Regions from separate parts of the Pseudovibrio sp. Ad5 genome, predicted to be linked through region 3. Evidence: riboswitches for the same ligand, from Rfam matches in the RefSeq annotation. Region 3 holds a riboswitch; each other region holds the start of a gene.
The links. A riboswitch is a leader RNA that binds a small molecule or an ion and turns the genes downstream of it on or off. The one in region 3 is predicted to bind thiamine pyrophosphate.

Region 1: it holds a riboswitch for thiamine pyrophosphate, as region 3 does, so the genes downstream of both, PsAD5_RS16155 (hydroxyethylthiazole kinase) here and PsAD5_RS06795 (ABC transporter permease) in region 3, are expected to answer to the same signal.
Region 2: it holds a riboswitch for thiamine pyrophosphate, as region 3 does, so the genes downstream of both, thiB (thiamine ABC transporter substrate binding subunit) here and PsAD5_RS06795 (ABC transporter permease) in region 3, are expected to answer to the same signal.

Annotation. Positions count from the first base shown of each region.
Region 1 is NZ_LMCH01000057.1:302,563-306,772, forward strand. Features, by position in the region: gene PsAD5_RS16145 (TRAP transporter substrate-binding protein) at 1-947, opposite strand, end outside; gene thiD (bifunctional hydroxymethylpyrimidine kinase/phosphomethylpyrimidine kinase) at 960-1,763, opposite strand; gene PsAD5_RS16155 (hydroxyethylthiazole kinase) at 1,763-2,518, opposite strand; TPP riboswitch at 2,560-2,668, opposite strand; gene PsAD5_RS16160 (Lrp/AsnC ligand binding domain-containing protein) at 2,879-3,115, shown strand; gene PsAD5_RS16165 (xanthine dehydrogenase family protein molybdopterin-binding subunit) at 3,186-4,210, opposite strand, start outside.
Region 2 is NZ_LMCH01000020.1:19,805-24,014, reverse strand. Features, by position in the region: gene katG (catalase/peroxidase HPI) at 1-2,127, shown strand, start outside; TPP riboswitch at 2,244-2,350, shown strand; gene thiB (thiamine ABC transporter substrate binding subunit) at 2,372-3,364, shown strand; gene PsAD5_RS11590 (thiamine/thiamine pyrophosphate ABC transporter permease ThiP) at 3,340-4,210, shown strand, end outside.
Region 3 is NZ_LMCH01000010.1:47,990-52,199, forward strand. Features, by position in the region: gene PsAD5_RS06790 (hypothetical protein) at 1-1,696, shown strand, start outside; TPP riboswitch at 1,826-1,933, shown strand; gene PsAD5_RS06795 (ABC transporter permease) at 2,108-2,818, shown strand; gene PsAD5_RS06800 (ABC transporter substrate-binding protein) at 2,845-3,783, shown strand; gene PsAD5_RS06805 (CHASE2 domain-containing protein) at 3,856-4,210, opposite strand, start outside.

The DNA of each region.
Region 1 (4,210 bases), on a different contig from region 3:
AGAACCTCTTCCGGGAATTCGCGAATCTCTACCCCATGCTCTTCCTGCAGCACCTTAAGGCTCGCTGCATTCTGCGCATTGGCCTCAGAAAGCGCCAAGTCAGCTTCCACACGGCAAGCCTCTTCAACCACCGCCTGAAGCTCAGCTGGCAAACCTTCCAAAGCAACCGCATTCACAATTGCCTCACCGGTGCCGTTTGGCTTATTAAAGCCTGGACCGTAGTAGTATTTGACCAGTTTATGGAAGCCCAGCGCACTGTCCGTCCATGGACCGAGAAACTCTACACCATCCACCACACGCGTTTGCAGACTGGTGAAAATCTCGGAGGCTGGAATGTTGACCGGAGTAACACCAAGCTTGCGCATGATTTCACCACCAAGACCTACCATGCGCAGTTTGCGCCCTTTCAGGTCATCCAGCGTCTCAACAGGCTCACGATACCAGCCCGCCATGGTTGGGCCAGCATTACCAGCCATAAACGGCTTCACACCAAATGGCGCATAAAGCTCATCCCAAAGTTCCTGTCCACCCATCTGGTCCACCCAGGCAGTGTGCTCCTGAGGCAGCAGACCGAAAGGAACAGTCGTAAAAAACACCGAACCCGGCATCTTGCCAGCCCAGTACAAAGCAACTGAATGACCCATCTGTGCAGTGCCGCTTGAAACAGCGTCAAACACCTCAAAAGCAGGAACCAGCTCACCTGCAGCAAACAGGCGCACACGCATCCGACCATTACTCATAATGTTGATGCGATCACAAATGCGTTGCGCAGACATGCCAGGGCCCGGCAGGTTCTTGGGCCAGCTGGTCACCATGCGCCATTCGATCACCGGATCAGCATCCTGAGCCAGTGCAGGTGCAGCAAGTGCAGCGCTACCGGCAACCGCCCCAGCAGTTAGCCCCAGCGCCTGACGGCGGGTCAGATTGTTTTCTTTGTTCTTGGTCATTATCTCCGCCTTTTATTCAGACCAGAATTCATGGAAATGGTGCACAGGCCCATGTCCCTCGCCTACGTCAAGCGTATCCGCAGCTTTAATCGCCTGACTAATATATTCTTTCGCTTCACCAATGGCATCTTGCAGCTCCAACCCCTTGGCCAGTTCCGCTGCAATCGCAGAGGACAAGGTACAGCCAGTCCCATGTGTATTCTGCGTTTTATGTCTTGGCGCCGTATACCACCTCTCCACATCACGGGAGAGGAAGAGATCATCACAGGTATCATCAGATCCGTGTCCGCCTTTCAGCAAAACCCCGTTAGCACCCATGTCCAGCAGCAGTAACGCTTGTCTGTGCATGTCTTCACGGGTTTCGGCTACCGGCTGGTCCAGCAAAAAGGCCGCTTCCTGCATATTCGGCGTAATCAACGCCGCCATGGGAAACAGCTTCTGCTTCAAGACCGAAACGGCGGAGTTTTGCAACAAAACATCACCAGAAGTTGCAACCATCACCGGATCAAGGATGACGCGCTTAACATTATATTCCGCCAGCTTTGTGGCAATAACAGCGATAATCTCTGGCTGTGAAAGCATGCCGATTTTCACGGCATCCACCTTCAGGTCAGAAAAAACAGCATCCATCTGCTCTGCCACAAATGCTGGCGGCACATCATGAATACCTGTCACACCTTTGGTATTTTGGGCCGTCAGTGCAGTGATGACACTGGCCCCATAGACCCCACGAGCCGAAAAGGCCTTCAGGTCTGCTTGAATTCCGGCACCACCACCGGAATCCGACCCTGCAATTGTGACTGCAATCGCACTCATTAGGCCAATACCCCACCTTTATTATTCATTGTTTCGAGCTTGAGATGCTCGTTGAACTGGTCAGCCTTCAAGCCGTAAAGGGTATCGATGAAAGCTGGAGTGAAGCTTCCCGGTCCGTTCGCCTGCTCTGCGGCAATCTCGCCGCATACACCATAGACAGCAAGCGCAGCAAGCACGGCAAGTTCCTTATCTGGCTCGGTAGCGGCGAAACCAGCCAGCACACCGCCCAGCGCACAGCCAATGCCAGTCACCTTGTCCATATAAGCATGCCCATTGCCCACGGTGTAGGTTGTCTCCCGGCCAAACACAGCGTCTTCAATACCGGTGCGCACAATCAGTGTGTTCTCGGTAACAGCTCCACTCAGCCCAGCGCTCTCAGTCATGTTTGCTTTGAGGATCGAAACATTCTCTTTCAGAATATCTTTCGCAAACTCCATGCGAATGTCTGAGCGATCTACTTTAACCGGGTCCAGCACCACGGGCATAGATTTTTTGGCAGCCCCTTCAAGCCCAAGCCGAATACCATGCCGCCGCTTTCCATCCAGCGTACCAAGATTGAGGAGCAACCCGTCAACACTTTCGATGAATGCAGGAATTTCATCATGGGCCGCTGTCATGGAAGGCACAATGTTACAAGCCAACATGATGTTCGCGGTAAGGCTCTGCGCAACAGAATTCGTCAGGCAATGAACCCGAACCCCACGCTCACGCACGCTCTCAAAGACTTCCCAGAGATTTTCATTTGTGTAGGACATTTGTTTTCGCTCCCCTATAGATTACGGCGGGAACGATTACCTTGGTACTCATCCCAATTCCCTCCGCCGGCACAATCCGGATCAGGTTCTAGGAGTTGGCTTTGCGCCTCTCAGCCCGTCAGTCACTTCCGAGCACCCCCATTGGTTAGAATTTTTTGCTAGCAAACAAGAGAGCGAACTGCAAGCGGAAACGAGAGGCAGCGACAAAAGGCAACTGGGGGTAGATTTCGCATAAAAAACGCAAAAGCTTGCAAAAAAACGCAGCTTCAACGCAAAATGCTCACAAAACAACGCAAACTCAAATTTGAGCGCATCCCTGAAAGACAAATCAGCCTTTCGGGACAGAAGGATAGCAGATTTATGATTCCGTTCTTTGTACAGATCAAATGCCAGCTCGGAAAAACCTATCAGGTTGCCAACGCCATCGCAGACGCGGAAGTCGCCTCCGAGATTTACTCCACCTCCGGGGATTTCGACCTGCTGGCCAAATTCTACATCGATGATAACGAAGACATCGGACACTTCGTTGCAAACAAGGTTCAGGTCTTCGAAGGCATCCAGGACACCAGAACCATCATCACCTTCAAAGCGTTCTGATACCTACGAAAACAGGCGGGACACCAGCCCGCCTGCACAATCTCTTTTCAAGCTTTACTATCTTGATGGCTTAACTCTGAGCGTCCTGAATAGCACTCCAGACAGCAACCGGCGTCGCGGGCATATCTATATGCTCAACACCTGCATTCTTGCGCAACGCATACTGCACAGCATTCATCACCGCCGGCGCCGCTCCAATAGAACCAGCCTCACCAGCACCTTTGATGCCCATCGCATTTGTCGTGGAAGGAACGTTGCTCGTCGAGAAGTCGAAATTCGGCAAATCATCAGCACGTGCAACATGATAGTCCATGAAGGACGCTGACAGCAGCTGCCCGGTTTCATCATAAACCGTGTTCTCGCAAAGCGCCTGCGAGATCGCCTGCCCCGCACCACCATGCACCTGACCCGCCAGCAGCATCGGATTCACCGTCACGCCAAAATCATCCACGATCACATAACTGACCACGTCCGTCTTGCCCGTTTCCGGATCAATCTCCACCTCACACACATGCGTGCCATTGGGATAAGTACATTCATCCTGCATGACTTTTTCCGCTGCACTCAAGGTCTCCGGTTGCGAACCAGCCACATCAACAAGGCTGACTTGTTGGTCGGTACCAACCACGCGCACCTGCCCGTCTTCCAACGTCAGATCCCCAACACCAACCTCAAGCTTCTCACTGGCGATCTCTTTGATCTTCTTAACCAGCGTTTCAGAAGCCGCTTTCACAGATGGCATTCCAATCGGAATGGACCGCGATCCACCGGTACCACCACCAGTCGCAACACGGTCCGTATCTCCCTGCACCATCTCAACCTGATCAAGCTGCAAACCAAGATGTTCTGCAATGACTTGGCCATATGCAGTGGCGTGACCCTGACCGTTGCTCTGCGTTCCAATCAGCAAAGTAACGCTGCCGTTCGTGTTAAGCTCAAGCTTAGCTTCCTCCCCGCCGGCAAAGGCACACGCCTCCACATAGGTCGATAGCCCAACACCGCGATACAAACCTTTTGCCTTGCTCTCCGCTTCACGCTCCGCAAACGTCGAATAATGAATCTCGTCCAGCGCCTTGGTCAGGTGAGTTCCAAAGG
Region 2 (4,210 bases), on a different contig from region 3:
GCGAATACATCGATGGATAAGCCGGTTACCCGATGGTGGCCTGATGCTTTGAATCTCGACATCCTCCATCAACATGGTGCGCGTACCAACCCGATGGACCCAGGCTTCAACTATCATGATGCTGTTAAATCACTCGACTTCGAAGCGGTGAAGGCAGACGTTCATGCGCTCATGACCGACAGTCAGGACTGGTGGCCAGCGGATTGGGGTCATTATGGTGGCCTGATGATCCGCCTTTCGTGGCACACAGCTGGCTCTTATCGTCTGGCAGATGGTCGCGGTGGCGGCGGTTCCGGCAACATTCGCTTTGCTCCGCTTAACTCCTGGCCTGATAACGCAAGCCTCGATAAAGCCCGCCGTTTGCTTTGGCCTATCAAGAAAAAGTACGGCAACGCTCTCTCCTGGGCTGATCTGATTATTCTCGCAGGCACTATCGCCTATGACTCCATGGGTCTGAAAACCTTTGGTTTCGGGTTTGGCCGTGAGGATATCTGGGGTCCGGAGATCGACACCTATTGGGGATCTGAGAAAGAATGGCTTGCGCGCAGTGAAGAGCGCTATGACGATCTGGATGATCCTTCAACGCTCGAAAATCCGCTTGCAGCAACCCATATGGGCTTGATCTACGTGAACCCGGAAGGCGTGAATGGCGTTCCCGGTCCGCAAAAAACAGCTGATCAGATCCGCGAAACCTTTGCTCGTATGGCAATGAATGACGAGGAAACTGCTGCGCTGACGTGCGGTGGTCACACCGTTGGTAAAACCCATGGACGCGGTGCCGTCGATAACATCGGTGTCGCACCGGAAGCCGCTGGTCTTGAAGAGCAGGGCTTTGGCTGGTCTAACCCCGGACAGGATGGCAAGGCAACAAATGCCTTTACCTCTGGCATCGAGGGTGCGTGGACCACACACCCAACCACGTTCGATATGGGTTTCTTTGATATGCTGTTCGGCCATGAATGGGAGCAGGTAAAATCTCCTGCCGGCGCATGGCAATGGGAACCTGTGTCCATCAAGGAAGAAGACAAACCTGTTGATCCAACAGACCCGTCTGTTCGTCACAATCCAATCATGACGGATGCGGACATGGCGATGAAGGTTGACCCGATCTACAACGAGTACTGTCAGAAATTCATAGCAGATCCTGAGTACTTCAGAGATACGTTTGCGCGTGCATGGTTCAAGCTGACCCACCGCGATATGGGACCGAGAGCCAATTATCTTGGCCCGGATGTGCCGAAAGAAGACCTTATCTGGCAGGATCCGGTTCCGGCGGGCAACACCAACTATGATGTTGTTGCAGTGAAAGCAAAAATTGCGGCAAGTGGTTTGAGCAATGAAGATCTGATCAAAACCGCTTGGGACAGCGCACGTACCTATCGCGGCTCTGATATGCGCGGTGGTGCCAACGGTGCTCGTATCCGCCTTGCTCCTCAAAAGGATTGGGTTGGCAATGAGCCAGACCGGCTTGCCAAAGTTCTGGCTGTGCTTGAACCAATCGCAGCGCAGGCAGGAGCCTCAGTCGCAGATGTGATCGTGCTGGCAGGCAACGTTGGTGTAGAAAATGCCATCAAAGCAGCTGGTTTCAACGTGGAAGTTCCATTTGCTTCTGGTCGCGGTGATGCAACAGATGCGATGACTGATGCGACATCCTTCTCTGTATTGGAGCCTATTTCTGATGGCTTCCGTAACTGGCAGAAGCAAGAGTACGCTGTTAGCCCGGAAGAAATGATGCTGGATCGTGCTCAGCTCCTCCGCCTCACTGGCTGGGAAATGACTGCACTCGTTGGTGGTCTGCGCGTTCTTGGTGCCAATTATGGCGGATCAAAGCACGGTGTCTTCACGGACCGCGAAGGTCAGCTGACAACGGACTTCTTCGTCAACCTGACCGATATGGACAACAGCTGGCATCCACTCAAAGATGGCACCTATGAGATCCGCGACCGCAAATCTGGCAAGCCTAAGTGGACTGCAACCAGTGCAGATCTTGTGTTTGGCTCCAACTCAATCCTGCGCGCTTATGCTGAAGTGTATGCTCAGGATGACAACCACGAAAAGTTCGTCCGCGACTTCGTGGCAACATGGACCAAGGTCATGAACGCCGACCGCTTCGACCTGACAGCCTAATAAATGCGACCAGTCCGGGCAGGAAACTGCCCGGGCTTTTTATTGCAACTCCCTACAGGTGCTCTCCAGACGCTGGCTATATCCAGTTGCGCTTCTGTGTTTTTCCGGTTAAGAACCGCTTGACCTCGGGGTGCGCGTATTTGTCGTGCTGAGATGCTTTAGTGGCGAACCCGTTGAACCTGAACCGGCTAGAACCGGCGGAGGGAAGGGTACCGGTTTCATCCATCCTTGCCCTCTCGCCGCAATGGAGGATGACTTGAAACATCTGTTAATTGCTGCGGGATTACTCACTGCAACATCAGCGATGGCTGTTGAGAAGCCTCAACTGACAGTTTACACATACGACAGCTTCGTTTCTGACTGGGGCCCAGGCCCAAAAGTGGAAGAAGCGTTTGAGGCTGTATGCGAGTGTGACCTGAAACTTGTTGGCGTCGAAGATGGCGCAGCACTGCTTTCCCGCATTCGTCTTGAAGGTAAAAACTCGGATGCCGATGTGGTGCTGGGTCTGGACACCAATCTGGTAGAGACTGCCAAGAAAACTGGCCTGTTTGCACCACACACTGTTGAAGCCCAATACACTCTGCCAGTGGAGTGGGCTGACGAAACCTTTGTGCCGTACGACTGGGGCTACTTTGCCTTCGTACACAAGGCTGGCGAAACCGTACCAACCAACTTCCGCGAGCTTGCGAAGAGCGATGCCAAGATCCTTATTCAAGATCCACGCTCCTCTACACCCGGCCTCGGGCTGCTGCTTTGGGTGAAAGCGGCTTACGGAGACGAAGCTGCTGATGTGTGGGCGGATCTTTCCGATAACATCGTGACGGTTACAAAAGGTTGGTCTGAAGCCTACGGTCTTTTCCTTGATGGGGAAGCGGAGATGGTGCTCAGCTACACCACGTCTCCGGCTTACCACCTGATTGCCGAGGAAGATAACAGCAAGACCACTGCCGCGTTTGAAGAAGGCCATTACATGCAGGTTGAAGTAGCGGCAAAGCTTGCCGGGACTGATCAGCCAGAGTTGGCAGACAAGTTCCTAAGCTTCATGGTTTCAGATGCTTTCCAGACAATCATTCCAACAACCAACTGGATGTATCCTGCTGTGACACCTAAAGGTGGTTTACCTGCTGGCTTTGACACACTGCAGGTGCCGGAAAAAGCTTTGTTCTTTAAGCCTGAAGAAGCTGCTGCTGCAAGACGTGAGGCTCTGCCGGAATGGCTAGAAGCGCTCAGCCAGTAAGTTCGCTTCCCGGTGTTGCCGCGGCATTTCTTGTCGCGGCACTCATACTTGGCACGTTGGCCGCGGTTGCACTGCGAGCTGAAGCGGGTCACGGCTTCTCCTCTTCCGATTGGGCCGCTCTCAAGTTTACGCTCACGCAGGCCGTGCTTTCTGCTGTGATCAGTGTTGCGCTGGCTGTGCCGGTTGCGCGCGCGCTGGCGCGACGGCGGTTTCCGGGCCGCAGTTTGCTCATTGCACTGCTTGGTGCCCCCTTCATTCTACCAGTTATCGTTGCCATTCTTGGGTTGCTACAGGTGTTTGGCCGTGCGGGCTGGATATCTGATATGCTTGTTTATTTTGGTGCTTCACCCATTCGCATTTATGGCCTCCACGGTGTTGTGCTGGCTCATGTTTTCTTCAACCTTCCGCTGGCAACCCGATTGATTTTGCAGGGGTGGCAAGAGGTTCCCTCAGAGCGCTTTCGCCTTGCAGCGCAACTTGGGTGTGATGGAAAAGCCCTGTTTCGGCTGATTGAACTCCCCATGCTCGCGCGCATTTTACCCGGAGCACTGGCTGTGATCTTTGCGATCTGCCTGACAAGCTTTGCTGTTGCTCTGACGCTTGGTGGTGGGCCACGGGCGACAACTATTGAGCTGGCGATCTACCAGGCTTTTACATACGATTTTGATCTTGGCCGTGCCGCGCTGCTTTCTGCATTGCAACTCACGCTTACCGCTGCTGCTGCCTTTGCGGCGCTGAAGCTCTCACGCGGTGAAGGGTTTGGTGCAGGACTGGACCGAGCGATCCGGCGCTGGGATGGTGGTGCACCTGTTGCAGACGCCTTCTGGATTTTGCTTGCAACATTCT
Region 3 (4,210 bases):
GGCAGTTTATCAACGCGCGCGGAATGCAATTGTAAAGCAACTTAAAAGTTACGACCCACCTCTGTCTCCCTCCCAGATCACTGAGGAGCAGCTGAAGCTTGAAGAGGCCATTCGTAAGGTCGAAGCGGAAGCTGCTCGTGAGTCTCTCGGGTTGGGGCGGTCTAAAACCACCCCAGCTCCAAGTGCTCCAAAACCTGCAGCTCCAGAAATCTCTGCTGCATCTTCACCCGCTGGCGATACGCCTAAGGCAGGTACAAAGGCCGATACTCCAGCGCGCGATGAGCCGAAAGCACCTGCTGCTAAAGCAGACGTGTTTAAAGAGGCGGTTCGTGCTGCTCAGGATCTCGGCAACGCCGCACATCAAGCCAATCAGATGGCGCGTGATCAGCTGCCTGAAGCTTCCAGCGAGCGCAAAGAGCCTGACCTTGGCTCCATGGATGACAAAGAGACGGGTGAACCTGCTGCGTCTCTGCCAACCAAAGGTGCTGTTGAGACGAGCGCAGAAGAGCGCTCTTGGGTGCCGGGTGAGGCACGCCGAACCAAGCTGGAAACAAAAAGTAAGTCGCGTCCTGAGATCGATGAGCCTGCCAAGGTTAAGCCAAAGACAAGCCGTAAGCCTGCTTCCTCCCGCAAGCCAGCCGTTGCGCAGCGCGTTGGCGATGCGATTGAGCAGGAAGAAGGGCTGAAGCCTTCCAATACATCGGGTATTGTCGGCATCATTGTGGTCATACTGATAATCTTGGGCGTTACCGCAGGTGTCTATAGTCTGCGCGATGTTATTCTCTCTTTAGTGCTTCCAGTTGAAACCGGTGAGACTGTTGCGCCAGAGAGCGCACCTTCTAATGAAGATGAGCCGCTTCGGGTTCAGCCGGAACGCACGCCAAAGAAGAACACTGACCGCTTGTTGCCATCAGATGAAGGGGCAAAGGTTTCTCCGGATGCGACACGGGTGCAGACTACCCGGATTACCCGGAATTCTTCCAGCGCAGCGCCAACCGAGGCAGTAACTGAGCCTCCAGTCGTGCGTGTGGTCGAAGCTCCAGCAGCACCGGTAGAAGACACGCCTTCTGCGCAGGTTTTGCCGGTGACCGAACCTGCACAGCAGAGTACTGCAGTTGAGACCAATTCTGTACCACCTGCTGAAACCATTGGAACCGAAGCTGCGGTTTCTCCTGTTGCACAACAGAGCATACTTTACGAAGAGGCTTTGACGCCGGGTGCGGCAGGTTCTGCATCACGCGGGAACGTTGTTTGGTCATTGGATGAAGCTAATGGCGATTCTGTCATCAAGGCTGTTGCGACGCTGCCATCTCGTAACTTCTCTGTTGAGATGACGTTGAAGCCGAATAGTGATCAGTCTTTGCCAGCCAGCCATCTGCTTGAGCTGAACTTCATCTTCCCAGAAGGATTTGATGGCAAAGGTGTTGAGAAGGTGCCTGGCCTGATCCTGAAGAAGACAGAGTCCGAAGCAGGTGATCCGCTTGATGGTGCTGCCGTGAAGGTTTCTGACACTCTCTTCTGGATTGCGCTGTCTGACAGTGATGAAGAAAAAGCAAAGAACCTGAAGCGTCTTTCTGAGCGTGAGTGGATTGATGTTCCACTGCTGTATAACAGCGGTCGCCGTGCAATGTTGACCTTTGAAAAAGGTACAACCGGCAACAAAGTTATCGCAGAGGCAATCAAGAGCTGGAAGTAATCTAGTTTCAGATATTTAGATTAGATTTCAAAGGCCTTGGCTCTCTCAGAGCTGAGGCCTTTTTCATTATGCTGTCGTCCGTCAGAGCAAAATCTGCTTGCATCCTTCAGCAGAAACGCGCATGTTCCTTGCTATTCCGAGGGGTGCTTTTCTTTCGAAAAGCTGAGATTGCGATGAGCTAAACCCTTTGAACCTGATCCGGGTAATGCCGGCGAAGGGACGGGACCTGAGCCATTCTTCCCGGATCTCCATGTTTGCATTTTGCTGTAACGGGAGCTCCTGTGCTGAAAACATCCCAGAGAGCTAATGTAGCTCCGTTCTTCCGCCTGTTTGTGATGCCCAATACCATTGTTGGGAGTCTGCATGCTGAAGCGAGCTTTGAAACGAATTCTCCGAAGTCTTTTCGGGATTTTGCTTTTTATCGCCATTTGGGAAAGTGTGGTTCGGATTGGAGAGTTTCCTCCGTTTCTCTTGCCAGGTCCGGCGGCGGTTTTTTCCGCTTTTCTCAATCAGGGCGTCTTTCTGCTGCATCATGCAGGCATTACCGCTTGGGAGACTGTTCTCGGTTTTCTCTTTGGCGTGAGCGCTGGAGCTTCGCTGGCTGTTTTGCTGGCAGTGTCTCCTCGGATACGCCTGTTTCTGCTGCCTCCGATTGCAGCGACCCAATCTCTTCCTGTGTTTGCAATTGCACCGCTTCTGGTGCTGTGGTTCGGCTTTGGGCTCGCCTCCAAGGTTGTGATGGCCGTGATTGTGATCTTCTTTTCTGTGACCTCGACCTTCTTCGATGGTTTGCGCAGGACTGATCAATCACTGCTCGACCTTGGCAAGCTGCACGGTCTGAACCGCTGGCAAACACTTCGCTACATTCGCATTCCAGCCGCCTTGCCATCTCTGGCTTCTGGTATGCGCATTGCAGCGGTGTTCGCTCCTATTGGGGCGGTGGTTGGAGAGTGGGTTGGTGCAAAAGGGGGACTAGCTTTCATCATGTTGCAATCCAATGCACGCATGCAAACAGCGACGATGTTTGCGGCGTTGATTTTGCTTGCGGTGATGGTGTTGAGCCTGAGGGCAGTTGTTGAGTTCGCCACTTCTCGGATGATCTATTGGCAGAAAGAGATCTAGGTCTCAGAGTATGAGGACGTAACCTTATGAAAAAACTAGGTATGCTGTTTGGTGCGGCAATGCTTGCGAGCACGCTTCAAGTGCAAGCAGCGGACAAGCTGACTGTGTTGCTGGATTGGTTTGCGAATCCAGACCATGCACCAATCGTGGTTGCCAAGGCACGGGGTTTCTTTGAAAAAGAGGGCCTTGATGTTGAGCTGATTGAGCCTGCTGATCCTTCCATGCCACCAAAGCTTGTTGCAGCAGGGCAGGGTGATATTGCGGTTTCCTATCAGCAGACGTTGCACCCTCAGATTGATGAGGGCATGCCGTTGATGCGGATCGGGACGCTGGTCTCTACACCTCTGAACACGCTAATTGTTTTGGAAAACGGACCGATCAAGGAGATTGCAGACCTGAAAGGCAAGCGTATTGGTTATTCCACATCCGGGTTTGAGAACGCCATGCTTGGGAAGATGCTTTCCAATGCAGGTCTAAGTTCTGATGATGTGGAGCTGATCAACGTAAACTTCTCGCTCTCACCATCTTTGATGGCTGGGCAGGTTGATGCGGTGATTGGTGGTTATCGTAACTTCGAGCTGAACCAGATGGAGATTGAAGGTGCGAAAGGTCGCGCGTTTTATCCTGAAGAGAACGGTGTGCCTGTCTATGATGAGCTGATTTATGTGGCTCACAAAGACAAGCTGGATGATCCGCGTTTGAAGAAGTTCATCAATGCGATTGAGGCAGCTACCGTTTATCTGCTTAATAATCCGCAGGACTCCTGGAAGAGCTTCCTTGAGATCTATCCAAATCTGGATGATGAGCTGAACAAGCGTGCCTGGGCGGATACTCTGCCGCGTTTTGCCAGCCGTCCAGCTGCTTTGGACAATGGTCGCTATGAACGGTTTGCAAACTTTCTGATTGAGCAGGGGCTCATTAAAACAGCGCCTCCAGTTGAAACCTACGCGGTTGAACTGCGCTAACCGGTATAGGTCTAAACTAAAATTTGAGCCTCCGAGTTTCGGGGGCTCTTTTTATTTGCAGGCCAAATGCCGTTATTGCGCTGCATCCTTGACCGCTTCGTGTTGAGCCAGATCGCTAAGGATGTATTTCTCAAAAGCAGCATAGATGGTGTTGTACTCGCCCTCAGAGAGTGATTTGCATTCATCTACCAGTGTCAGGGCTTTCTTCTTGTCATTCTCCTCAAACAGCGCGAAGACCATGTTGCAGTGGACGTTCTTGAGCTTGAGGAAGTTTTCTGAGAAGGCGAGCGACGGATCACCTAGCAACGCAAACGAACGCATCTGGTAACGGCTGGTTTTGACTGGAATTGTCTCCAAAGCTGCCAGTTCAGGCATCTGACCGCGTGTGGTTTCGCACATAAGAACGCTATGACCGGCATCTTTGCAA